3 regions of the Mesorhizobium sp. WSM4813 genome follow, and region 1 is predicted to be linked to each of the others. Evidence: riboswitches for the same ligand, from Rfam matches in the RefSeq annotation. Region 1 holds a riboswitch; each other region holds the start of a gene.
The links. Region 1 has a riboswitch for thiamine pyrophosphate ahead of AC0L25_RS16620 (YkoF family thiamine-binding protein). Riboswitches for the same ligand answer to the same signal wherever they lie in the genome.

Region 1 (3,136 bases):
GGGATTGTATATCGGCGCGGTCGGCGTTGAACACCAGCCTGCCGGTTTCTGTCTGCACGATGGCGTAGGTGGCGACGAGGTCGGCGCCGGCCGTGCGTTGGGTGAACAATCCTATGGATCCCAGTATATCGAAATCGGCCACGCGGTTGGCGATCAGCGTACCGGCCGCAGTGTCGCTGTAGGGCAGGATCTGCACGTCGAGCCCGGCCTCGGCGTAGAAGCCTTTCGCCCGGGCGACATAGAGCCCGACATGATTTGTGTTCGGCGTCCAATCGAGTGCGACGGTGACAGTCTGCTCGGCTGAGACGGACGTGACGGGTCCGAGCCCGGTGATCAATGCGGCAGCGATGAAGAGGCGTCTGGAAAGGATGGTCATGTCCTTTGGGCGAGCTGTGGATCGAGAAGGGTATCGAGGATGTCGGCTTCGATTGCGGTGGCTTCCGCCGAGGCAAGATCCTTGCGCGGGCGCGGAAGAGGTATGGCGATTTCGCGCAGCACGCGGGCAGGGCGGGCGCTCAGCACATAGATGCGGTCGGACAGGAAGACCGCCTCGCGGACATCGTGGGTGATCAGCAGGATGGTCCAGCGGTGTTGGTCCCACATCGTCTGAAGCCAGCGCTGCATGCCGGTGCGCGTGAGGGCGTCGAGTGCGCCGAACGGTTCGTCGAGCAACAGCATGGCGCGATCCTGCACGACGGTACGCAACAGCGCGGCGCGCTGGCGCATTCCGCCCGAGAGCTGCGCCGGATATTTTTGCTCGAAGCCCGCAAGGCCGAATTCGCCGAAGAGTGGCGCCACCTTGCGGCGCGCCGCCTTGCGGGACATGCCCTGCACTTCCAGGCCGAGCGCGGTGTTGTCGATAACTGTGCGCCAAGGCATCAGGGCATCGTGCTGCGGCATGAAGGCAAAAGGTCGGCGCGCGTCGGCCAGTGGCCGCCCATCGAAGTCGACATCGCCGGCGTGGCCTTCGAGACTGCCCGTCAGCAACCTGAAGATAGTGGACTTGCCGGCTCCGGAGGGGCCGAGGATTGAAACGAGTTCGCCCGGCTCGACATGCAGGGTGATGCCGGCAAGCACGTCGATGTCGCCAAAACGCTTGCTGACGTCGCGCAGCTCCAGCCGCCTGCTCATGATTTTCGTGCGCCATCGAGCCGCTCCCATGGCGCGGCGACGCGCTGGATCAGCACCGTAGCGGCAAACAGGACCAGGGTGAGCAAGGCGCTGACCAGCACGGGCGCCAGCACGAGATCGGGCCGGAAATTGTTCTTGGCGTTGAGCATGTAGATGCCGAGCCCTTTGGCAGCACCGGCATATTCCGCGAAGATGGCGCCCACCACGGCATAGGTGATCGAGATGCGCAGTCCGGCAAAGAAATAGGGCAGCGAGGAGGGCAGGCGGGCCAGCAGGAAAATGCGCATGCGGGAAGCGCCCATCGAACTCAGAAGCGCCGAAATGTCTCGATCCGTCGATTCGTAACCCTGCACCAGCGCGACCAGCATGGGAAAGAAAGTCACGAGGGCGACCAGCATGATCTTCGGCGTGAGCCCGAAGCCGAACCAGAGAACGACTAGCGGGGCGATCGCCACCAGCGGCAGCGTCTGGCTGATGATGAACACCGGGAACAGGGCGCGGCGCAGCGGCTTGAAGAAGTCGATCAGCACCGAAAGGATGAAGGCAACGGCCAGCGAGCAGGCGAAACCCGCCAATGTAGCGCTGATCGTCGGCACGGTGTTGTCGAACAGCGCCTGGCGCTGCTGGATGGCCTGGGCGAGGACGCGTGACGGCGCGGGCAGCGTGGTGGGCGAGATGCCCGAGATGCGCGCATAGAGCTACCAAGCCAAAACCAGCGCGCCGACCGATAGAAGGACCGGTCCGACCTTGGCGAACAAGGCTGCGATTCGCGGTGCGGCGGAGAAAGGTTGGGACATGCGAGACCTCCGGCGCGAAAAGGATCAGCGCAGGGTCGGGCTGTTGGCCGAAACCGTAAGCTCGATCGTGACATGGCCATCGAGGGGGCCGACCGGCAGCGTCGAAATATCGTCTGTGCCTATGCGCAACGGATCGCGACAAGGGTCGAGCGCATCGAGCGCGGAGATGATGACGCCGACGAAATCGCCGGTTGTCGGATAAAGAAAAATCTGTGCGTCAGAAAACATCGCCCGCCTCGCTCCGCTGGTATTATCCAGATCAGCTCTAGGGTTTACGGGCTAGCAGCCCATCTCTCAGCCCCGACGATACGGAGCACCCCTGTGGATGGCGGCAATTAAACAGATATGGGGTAGAGCTGCAAGCCTGCGTCCGACCTGGAAACCTCAGGTCGGCGGAGGTGCGGCTTGAGCGACTGACGTGGTCTTTCGAGGAAGGTCGATTAATGCGCGGCTTCAACTTAAGAGGGTGCCAACCCAGCATCGTGTTCGAGATCGCCTGAATGTTCTGAGAAGCTAAATGACTTTGAAAGTGTAAGGAAGGCGTGGATCGAGCGGACAGTTTCCCATTCGTCGTCACCATTATCGATCCCAGGCGTTTGGTGAATTGTGGAAGCATGAAGGCATAAATTGCGTACGTTGAGGCAGCGGGTTTCTCTTTCGCCAATTACAACCGCGCTTTGTTGGAGAGCCAAATGCAAGAATTCATTCTTTTTGCGCTCGTGGGGTTTGTAGCGCAAGCTGTGGACGGGGCTCTCGGCATGGCCTACGGCGTGGTTTGCTCGACAACACTGCTGGGGTTTGGCGTTTCTCCTGCACACGCTTCGGCTTCAGTTCACGCGGCTGAGCTGTTTACCACTGCGGCCTCGGGCTCGGCTCACCTCTATCACCGCAATATCGACTGGAAACTTTTCTGGCGGCTGATGCCGTTTGGCGTGCTCGGCGGCGTTCTCGGCGCTTTTGTGCTTACGTCGTTTGAAGGGGCCGTCATGAAGCCACATGTGACCACATACCTTGCACTCGTCGGAGCTTGGCTCCTGTTCCGTTCCTTCCGGCGGATCCCAAGCAAGCCGGTTCCTGCAGGCGCGGTAGCTCCGCTTGGACTTGGTGGTGGATTTCTCGACGCCGCAGGGGGTGGCGGCTGGGGACCCATCGTAACGACGGGCCTTCTCGGTTTTGGCGGGACGCCCCGCTATGTTATCGGAACGGTT
Region 2 (3,136 bases), on a different contig from region 1:
ATCTCACCGGCGAACAGATGCTGGAACGCGCCGCGTTGAAGGCCGGCGAGCGCGTGCTGGTCACCGGCGCCTCCGGCGGCGTCGGCTCCGGCATCGTGCAGCTGGCGCGGGCGCGCGGCGCCATTCCCTATGCCGTCGTCGGCAAGGGCAAGGAACAGGCGGTGCTCGACATCGGCGCCGAGGCAGTGATCACCCGTGGCGTCGCTGACCTGGCGGCTGCGGTAAATGGGGCGGCAGGCGGACAGCCGATCGACGTGGTTGCCGACTTGGTCGGCGGCGCGATCTTCAATGACCTCTTGCGCATCCTTCGGCCCGAAGGCCGCTACACCACGGCCGGCGCGATTGCTGGCCCGGTCGTGCAGCTCGATCTGCGCACCATGTATCTCAAGCAGTTGCAGCTGCACGGGTCCAGCCAAGGCACGCGACACGATTTCCGCCGCATCGTCCACTACATCGAGGAGAAGAACATCCGGCCGCTGGTCGGCGGTGTCTACAGGCTCTCCGATTTCCACCGCGCCCAGGCGGATTTCATCGCCAAGGACTTTGTCGGCAAACTGGTGGTCGTTCCGGATGCCGTTTCGGATTTCGCTGTAATCCGTTGACAACCAACACTAACAAGATGTCGGGCTGTTCGCTGACACGGTGAGATCGAGCGCGACATGGCCTTGCGGGGCGCCGAAGCGAAGGAAGGCTTCCGACAGCGTCGCAAACACCGGCCCGGCGTCACCGCTCAGCTTCGTGCAGAAGTTCTTCGATCTGTCGAAGACGCCCGAGGTCTTGAGAAAGTCGATGCAGCCGTAGATCTCGTCCATGTGATGGCCCTCGCCGAGCGGATAGAGCGAGAACTGCGCGGCGACCTGTTGTCCGTTTTTTTTCGCGCTGTCGACATGCGCCCGCGCCGCACCGATGCGCTCGGTCAGAGACAGTCCGTGGCTGCTTCCGGAAATCGGTGTGCAGATCGGATCGTCGGGCTCGCCAGGGCAGCCGCGCGACACCGTCGCCGACAACACGCAATGCGCGCCACCTGCCGCCGCCGAGGCGAACAGATCGCGCATGGCCGGGAAAAGCTGTTCGGGCGGGCCGACGATCAGCGTCGAGATGTCGTCGGTCTCGATGCGGAAATTCGGCCGATAGGAATCCATCGCCGAAATTGCTCTAAGGATGACGCCGACGAAATCGTCGCACATCGGATACAGGGAAATCTGTGCACCTGAAAACATAGTCGCCTCGCTCCGCTGGCATTACCCAGATCAGCTTGAGGGACCGAAGGCTTGGCACCTTCCATCTCAGCCCCGGCAATACGGAGCGCCCCTGTCGATAGGGTGGACGTAGCACCGGCGCGGTGGATGTTCAAGTAGGATCCCGGGGCAATCGCTTCAGACCAATTGCCGAGCGTGGCGCCGCCAGCGAAGCTGCCGACTTCGCCAATCACCAACGCCCATTCAGCCTCTGCCTTCGGACGACCTGATCAGCTCAGTGACCCGACCTGCTTGACCGCGGCTTCGAGCGATCTTTCAAACGCGTCTACCACCTGATCGACCTGGGGCTCGGTGATGATGAGCGGCGGGCAGAAGGCCAGCGCGTCGCCCATGTTGCGCGAGATGACGCCGTTCTGCTGCATAAAACCGTTGACGAGCCCGCCCAGCGCGCCGGCCGTCTCCCACGGCGTCTTGTCCGCCTTGTCGCCAACCAGTTCGACCGCCGCGATCAGGCCGACGCCGCGCACCTCGCCGACAAGCGGGTGCGGAGCGAGCTCGCGCAGCCGCTTCTGCATATGCGCGCCGACCGTGCGCGCATTGCCGACAAGGTCGCGTTCCTCGATCAGCTTCAGGTTCTCGAACGCGACCGCCGCCGCGACTGGATGACCGCCGCCTGTGAAGCCGTGGCCGAAGGTGCCGATGCGATTGCTTTCGTCGGCAATCGGCTCGAAAACCTTTTCGTTGATCAGCAAGGCTGAGATCGGCAGGTACGAGGAAGAAATCTGCTTCGACAGCACCATGATGTCTGGCCTAATGCCGAAGGTCTGCGAGCCGAACATTTCGCCGGTTCGGCCAAAACCGCAGATGACCTCGTCGGCGACGAGCAGGACGTCGTATTTCGACAGGACCGCCTGAATCTTCTCCCAATAGCCGGCCGGGGGAACGATGACGCCGCCGGCGCCCATGATGGGCTCGCCGAAGAAGGCAGCGATGGTTTCCGGTCCTTCGGCGAGGATCAGCTTTTCCAAATCGTCGGCAAGCCGGCTCGAAAACTGCTCTTCGCTTTCATTTGGCAATCCCTCGCGCCAATGGTGCGGCGTCGCCGTATGCAGCACATTGGCGATCGGCAGGTCGAAGGAAATGTGGTTGTTGGGCAGGCCGGTCAGGCTTGCCGAGGCAATGGTGACGCCGTGATAGCCGCGATTGCGGCTGATGATCTTCTTGCGTGCCGGCTGGCCGAGGGCGTTCGACCGGTACCAGATCATCTTCATGGCCGTATCGTTGGCCTCGGAGCCGGAATTGGTGAAATACGCCTTGCTCATCCGCACCGGCGCCATCTCCACAAGTTTCTCGGCGAGATCGATCAGCGGCGAATGCGATTTGGAGCCGAAGTCGTGATAGTAGGGCAGCTTGGACATCTGGCGCACCGCCGCGTCGACCAGCCGCTTCTCGGAGAAGCCGACCGCGACACTCCAAAGCCCGGCCATCGCCTCGATATAGCGGTTGCCGGCGAGATCCTCGACATAGATGCCGTCGCCTTTCTCGATGACGAGCGGCCCTGCTTCCTCATGCTTGCGGGCATTGGTGTAGCCGTGCATGTGGTAGCTGATGTCGCGAGCTTCGGGAGAATTCGGTCGACCGTCCATGATCGTTCCTGTCCTGCATGCCGGGACGTGCGTCCTTGCCGCCGTTCGGCGCGCATCGGCCTCTGGCATTGATGCTGTTTGGTGCATCTGTTTCTTGTAAGGGTGTCAAGCCCTTTCGGAAGGGCTGGCGGATGGACTGAGACATGCAGAAGCCGGCTGTACGCGTCGCGAGGACTTGATTCCCGAACGGCTCACCAGCAGGCACAACAACAAGCCTGAGGTGGCCTGATCGTGGACCATGTCGACTGCATCGTTGCCGGCGCCGGCGTCGTCGGCCTCGCGATCGCGCGC
Region 3 (3,136 bases), on a different contig from region 1:
TTCAGGTAAGGGGAAATGGGTGTCCGAGCAACAGCGCGCGGCCGCTGCCCAGCGCGATTTCGAGCCGGCCCTTGACCTCATTGGAAATGGTCAGTGACGAGCCGAATGCCACCTCGACATGGTTCAGCGGCCATTTGGCGCCGGTCACGGTCAGGCCGGAAAGGTCGGAAAAGCCGAGAATCGAAAACAGCGTGCCATCGGCGTAGTCGAAGCCGGCCTTTCCGCGAAGCAAGGGGATGCCTTCCTGTGCGCCGCTGGTCAAAAGCACCTCCGTGCCTGCCTCGGCCAGTCGGACGCTGAGCGCCAGGTGCAGGAAGGTGTGGTCGGTGCGCTTGCCGCCGAACGCGCCGGCGAGCACGAGGCTGGTCGCGCCGCGTTCGAGCGCGGCGGCGATAGCCAGTTCGCCGTCGGTCTTGTCCTTTTCTGCCGGAAACACCTGGCGGGGCACGGCGGCCAGTTCGTCCGGCAAATCCGCCGGCACCGAATCGAAGTCGCCGACCCAGAGTTCCGGCGTCAGGCGCAGCGTCCGGGCATGGCTCATGCCGGCGTCGGCGGCGATGACACGGGAGCCTTCGACCTGGCGGTCGAGCAGCGGCGTGCGGATTAGATCGCCGCCAAGCAGAATGGTGAATTTGCTCATATGCGTGGCCCTTACCAGCCCTGCTTGCGAAACGGAAGGCCGCGTGCTGGATGCCCGGCAAAACTTCCGCTTGCGCCGCAACTGGGCCGGGCCTATGTGTCGAAACGCTCTAACGGGGTGCTGGACGCGATCTTCGCGGACCAGCTGAGAGGCAACCATGCCAACCCGCTGAACCTGATCCGGTTTGTACCGGCGGAGGGATTAGACGTTTCGGACAGCCCGACGCCTCAATTCCTTTCAACACTAACGAAGGAGGCGCCGATGCGCACGTTTTTATACACTCTTGTTTCGGCAGTGCTGCTTGCGGCGTCCGTTCTCGCCGGCACCGGGCCAGCATCCGCGCAGGAAAAACTCACCGTTTATACCTATGAGAGCTTCACCGCCGACTGGGGTCCTGGCCCCGCGGTGAAGAAGGCCTTCGAGGCCGAATGCGGCTGTACTCTCGAATTCGTCGCGGTCGCCGACGGCGTCGCCCTGCTCAACCGCGTCAAGCTGGAAGGGGCCGCGACCAAGGCCGATATCGTGCTCGGCCTCGACACCAATCTGACGGCGGAAGCCAAGGCCACCGGCCTGTTTTCACCGCATGGCGCCGTCATCGACGTCAATGTGCCAGGCGGCTGGAGCGACGATATTTTCGTGCCGTTCGACTATGGCTATTTCGCCGTCGTCTACGACACCGAAAAGCTCAAAAACCCGCCGAAGAGCCTGAAGGAATTGGTCGAGGGCGATGCCGATGAGAAGATCGTCATCCAGGATCCGCGCACCTCGACGCCCGGTCTCGGCCTGCTGTTGTGGGTGAGGTCGGTTTATGGCGACAAGGCGCCGGAAGCCTGGGCCAAGCTTAAGGCAAAAGTCCTCACCGTGACGCCGGGCTGGAGCGAGGCCTACGGCCTGTTCACCAAGGGCGAGGCGCCGATGGTGCTGTCCTACACCACCTCGCCGGCCTACCACATGGTTGCCGAAAACACCGAGCGCTATCAGGCAGCGTCCTTCGAGGAGGGCGAGTATCTGCAGATCGAGGTTGCCGGCATAACCACCACGGGTGCGAAGAACCCGTTGGCGAAACAGTTCATCGCCTTCATGACCGGGCCGAAATTCCAGGATGTCATTCCCGAGACCAACTGGATGTTCCCGGCCGGCAAGACCGAGAAGCCGCTCAATCCGGCTTTCGACAAGCTCATCAAGCCGACCAAGACTTTGCTGTTCAGCCCCGAAGAGGTCGCCGCGAACCGAAAGGCCTGGGTCGACGAATGGCTGTCGGTGATGAGCGAGTAGCTTGTGATTGAAAGATGATTACTCTACGGCGCCCCCCTCTGTCCTGCCGGACATCTCCCCCACAAGGGGGGAGATCGGATGTCACTTCCGCTTTCGCCAATCGCAACAGTCGAAAGATTGAGGCGAGGGTGAAGCTGCCAATCTCCCCACTTGAGGGGGAGATGTCCGGCAGGACAGAGGGGGGTGGGCGGGAACTCGACCTCAGCCATATTTTTTGCTTCGACGATCGTTGAACTAGGCAGGGCGGCATGCACACTGGCCATCCTACCGATCCCCGCGTCACCGCCGGCACCATCGCGCTTGCCGCTGTTGCGCTGCTGATCGGCGGGGCCTTCGCCGGGCTCATCCTTGAGGCTACACGCGATCCGTCCGGCGCCATTTCGGGCTTCGATTCCTACCTCTTCCGCGTCGCCCGTTTCACGCTGTGGCAGGCTTTGCTGTCAACACTGCTTTCCGTCGTGCCGGCGCTGTTCGTTGCGCGGGCGCTGTCGCGGCATCCGCGCTTCTTTGGCCGCGGCCTGATCCTGCAGCTCTTTGCCGTGCCGCTTGCGCTGCCGGCGATCGTCGCTGCGCTCGGCATTCTGGCCCTCTATGGCCGTGCCGGCTATTTCGCCGGCGTGCTCACCGCGATTGGCGGCCAGGGCTGGCCGGGCATTTACGGCCTGCCCGGCATCCTCGTCGCCCATGTCTTCTTCAATCTGCCGCTGGCGACGCGGCTGTTCCTCGAGGCGCTGGCGACAGTGCCGGCCGACCAGTGGCGGCTGGCGAGCCAGCTCGGCATGGGCGCCAGACCCGCATTCCGGCTGATCGAATGGCCGACGCTGCGTGCGGTACTGCCAGGCGTCGCCGGGCTTGTCTTCATGCTCTGCATCACATCCTTTACTATCGTGCTCACGCTGGGCGGCGGGCCGCGCGCGACGACACTGGAGGTCGCCATCTACCAGGCGTTGCGTTTCGATTTCGATCCTGCCCGCGCGGTGACGCTGACACTGCTGCAGATCGCTCTGACCTTCATCGTGGTGCTTGCTTTGATGCGGCTTGGCGCCAACACCGTCGGCGACGCCAACCTGCCGGTGGCACCGCGCCGGTATCTTTCGGCTGGTACGGCCGAGACCGTGCTGAACGCAGCATTGATCGTTCTGGCATTGCTGTTCGTCGCCGGGCCGATGGCGGCCACGGTGACGTCAGGCCTTGGCGCCGATCTCGGCCGGCTGGCGGCCG

Region 2: it holds a riboswitch for thiamine pyrophosphate, as region 1 does, so the genes downstream of both, AC0L25_RS11500 (YkoF family thiamine/hydroxymethylpyrimidine-binding protein) here and AC0L25_RS16620 (YkoF family thiamine-binding protein) in region 1, are expected to answer to the same signal.
Region 3: it holds a riboswitch for thiamine pyrophosphate, as region 1 does, so the genes downstream of both, thiB (thiamine ABC transporter substrate binding subunit) here and AC0L25_RS16620 (YkoF family thiamine-binding protein) in region 1, are expected to answer to the same signal.

The regions. Positions count from the first base shown of each region.
Region 1 covers NZ_JBVVQU010000025.1:84,142-87,277, forward strand. Annotated here, with positions in the region: gene AC0L25_RS16605 (ABC transporter substrate-binding protein) at 1-376, opposite strand, end outside; gene AC0L25_RS16610 (ABC transporter ATP-binding protein) at 373-1,131, opposite strand; gene AC0L25_RS16615 (ABC transporter permease) at 1,128-1,817, opposite strand; gene AC0L25_RS16620 (YkoF family thiamine-binding protein) at 1,953-2,156, opposite strand; TPP riboswitch at 2,147-2,259, opposite strand; gene AC0L25_RS16625 (sulfite exporter TauE/SafE family protein) at 2,621-3,136, shown strand, end outside.
Region 2 covers NZ_JBVVQU010000016.1:44,108-47,243, forward strand. Annotated here, with positions in the region: gene AC0L25_RS11495 (alcohol dehydrogenase family protein) at 1-602, shown strand, start outside; gene AC0L25_RS11500 (YkoF family thiamine/hydroxymethylpyrimidine-binding protein) at 612-1,220, opposite strand; TPP riboswitch at 1,211-1,323, opposite strand; gene AC0L25_RS11505 (aspartate aminotransferase family protein) at 1,469-2,845, opposite strand; gene AC0L25_RS11510 (NAD(P)/FAD-dependent oxidoreductase) at 3,077-3,136, shown strand, end outside.
Region 3 covers NZ_JBVVQU010000056.1:25,686-28,821, reverse strand. Annotated here, with positions in the region: gene AC0L25_RS26145 (thiamine diphosphokinase) at 2-640, opposite strand; TPP riboswitch at 744-858, shown strand; gene thiB (thiamine ABC transporter substrate binding subunit) at 902-1,915, shown strand; gene thiP (thiamine/thiamine pyrophosphate ABC transporter permease) at 2,164-3,136, shown strand, end outside.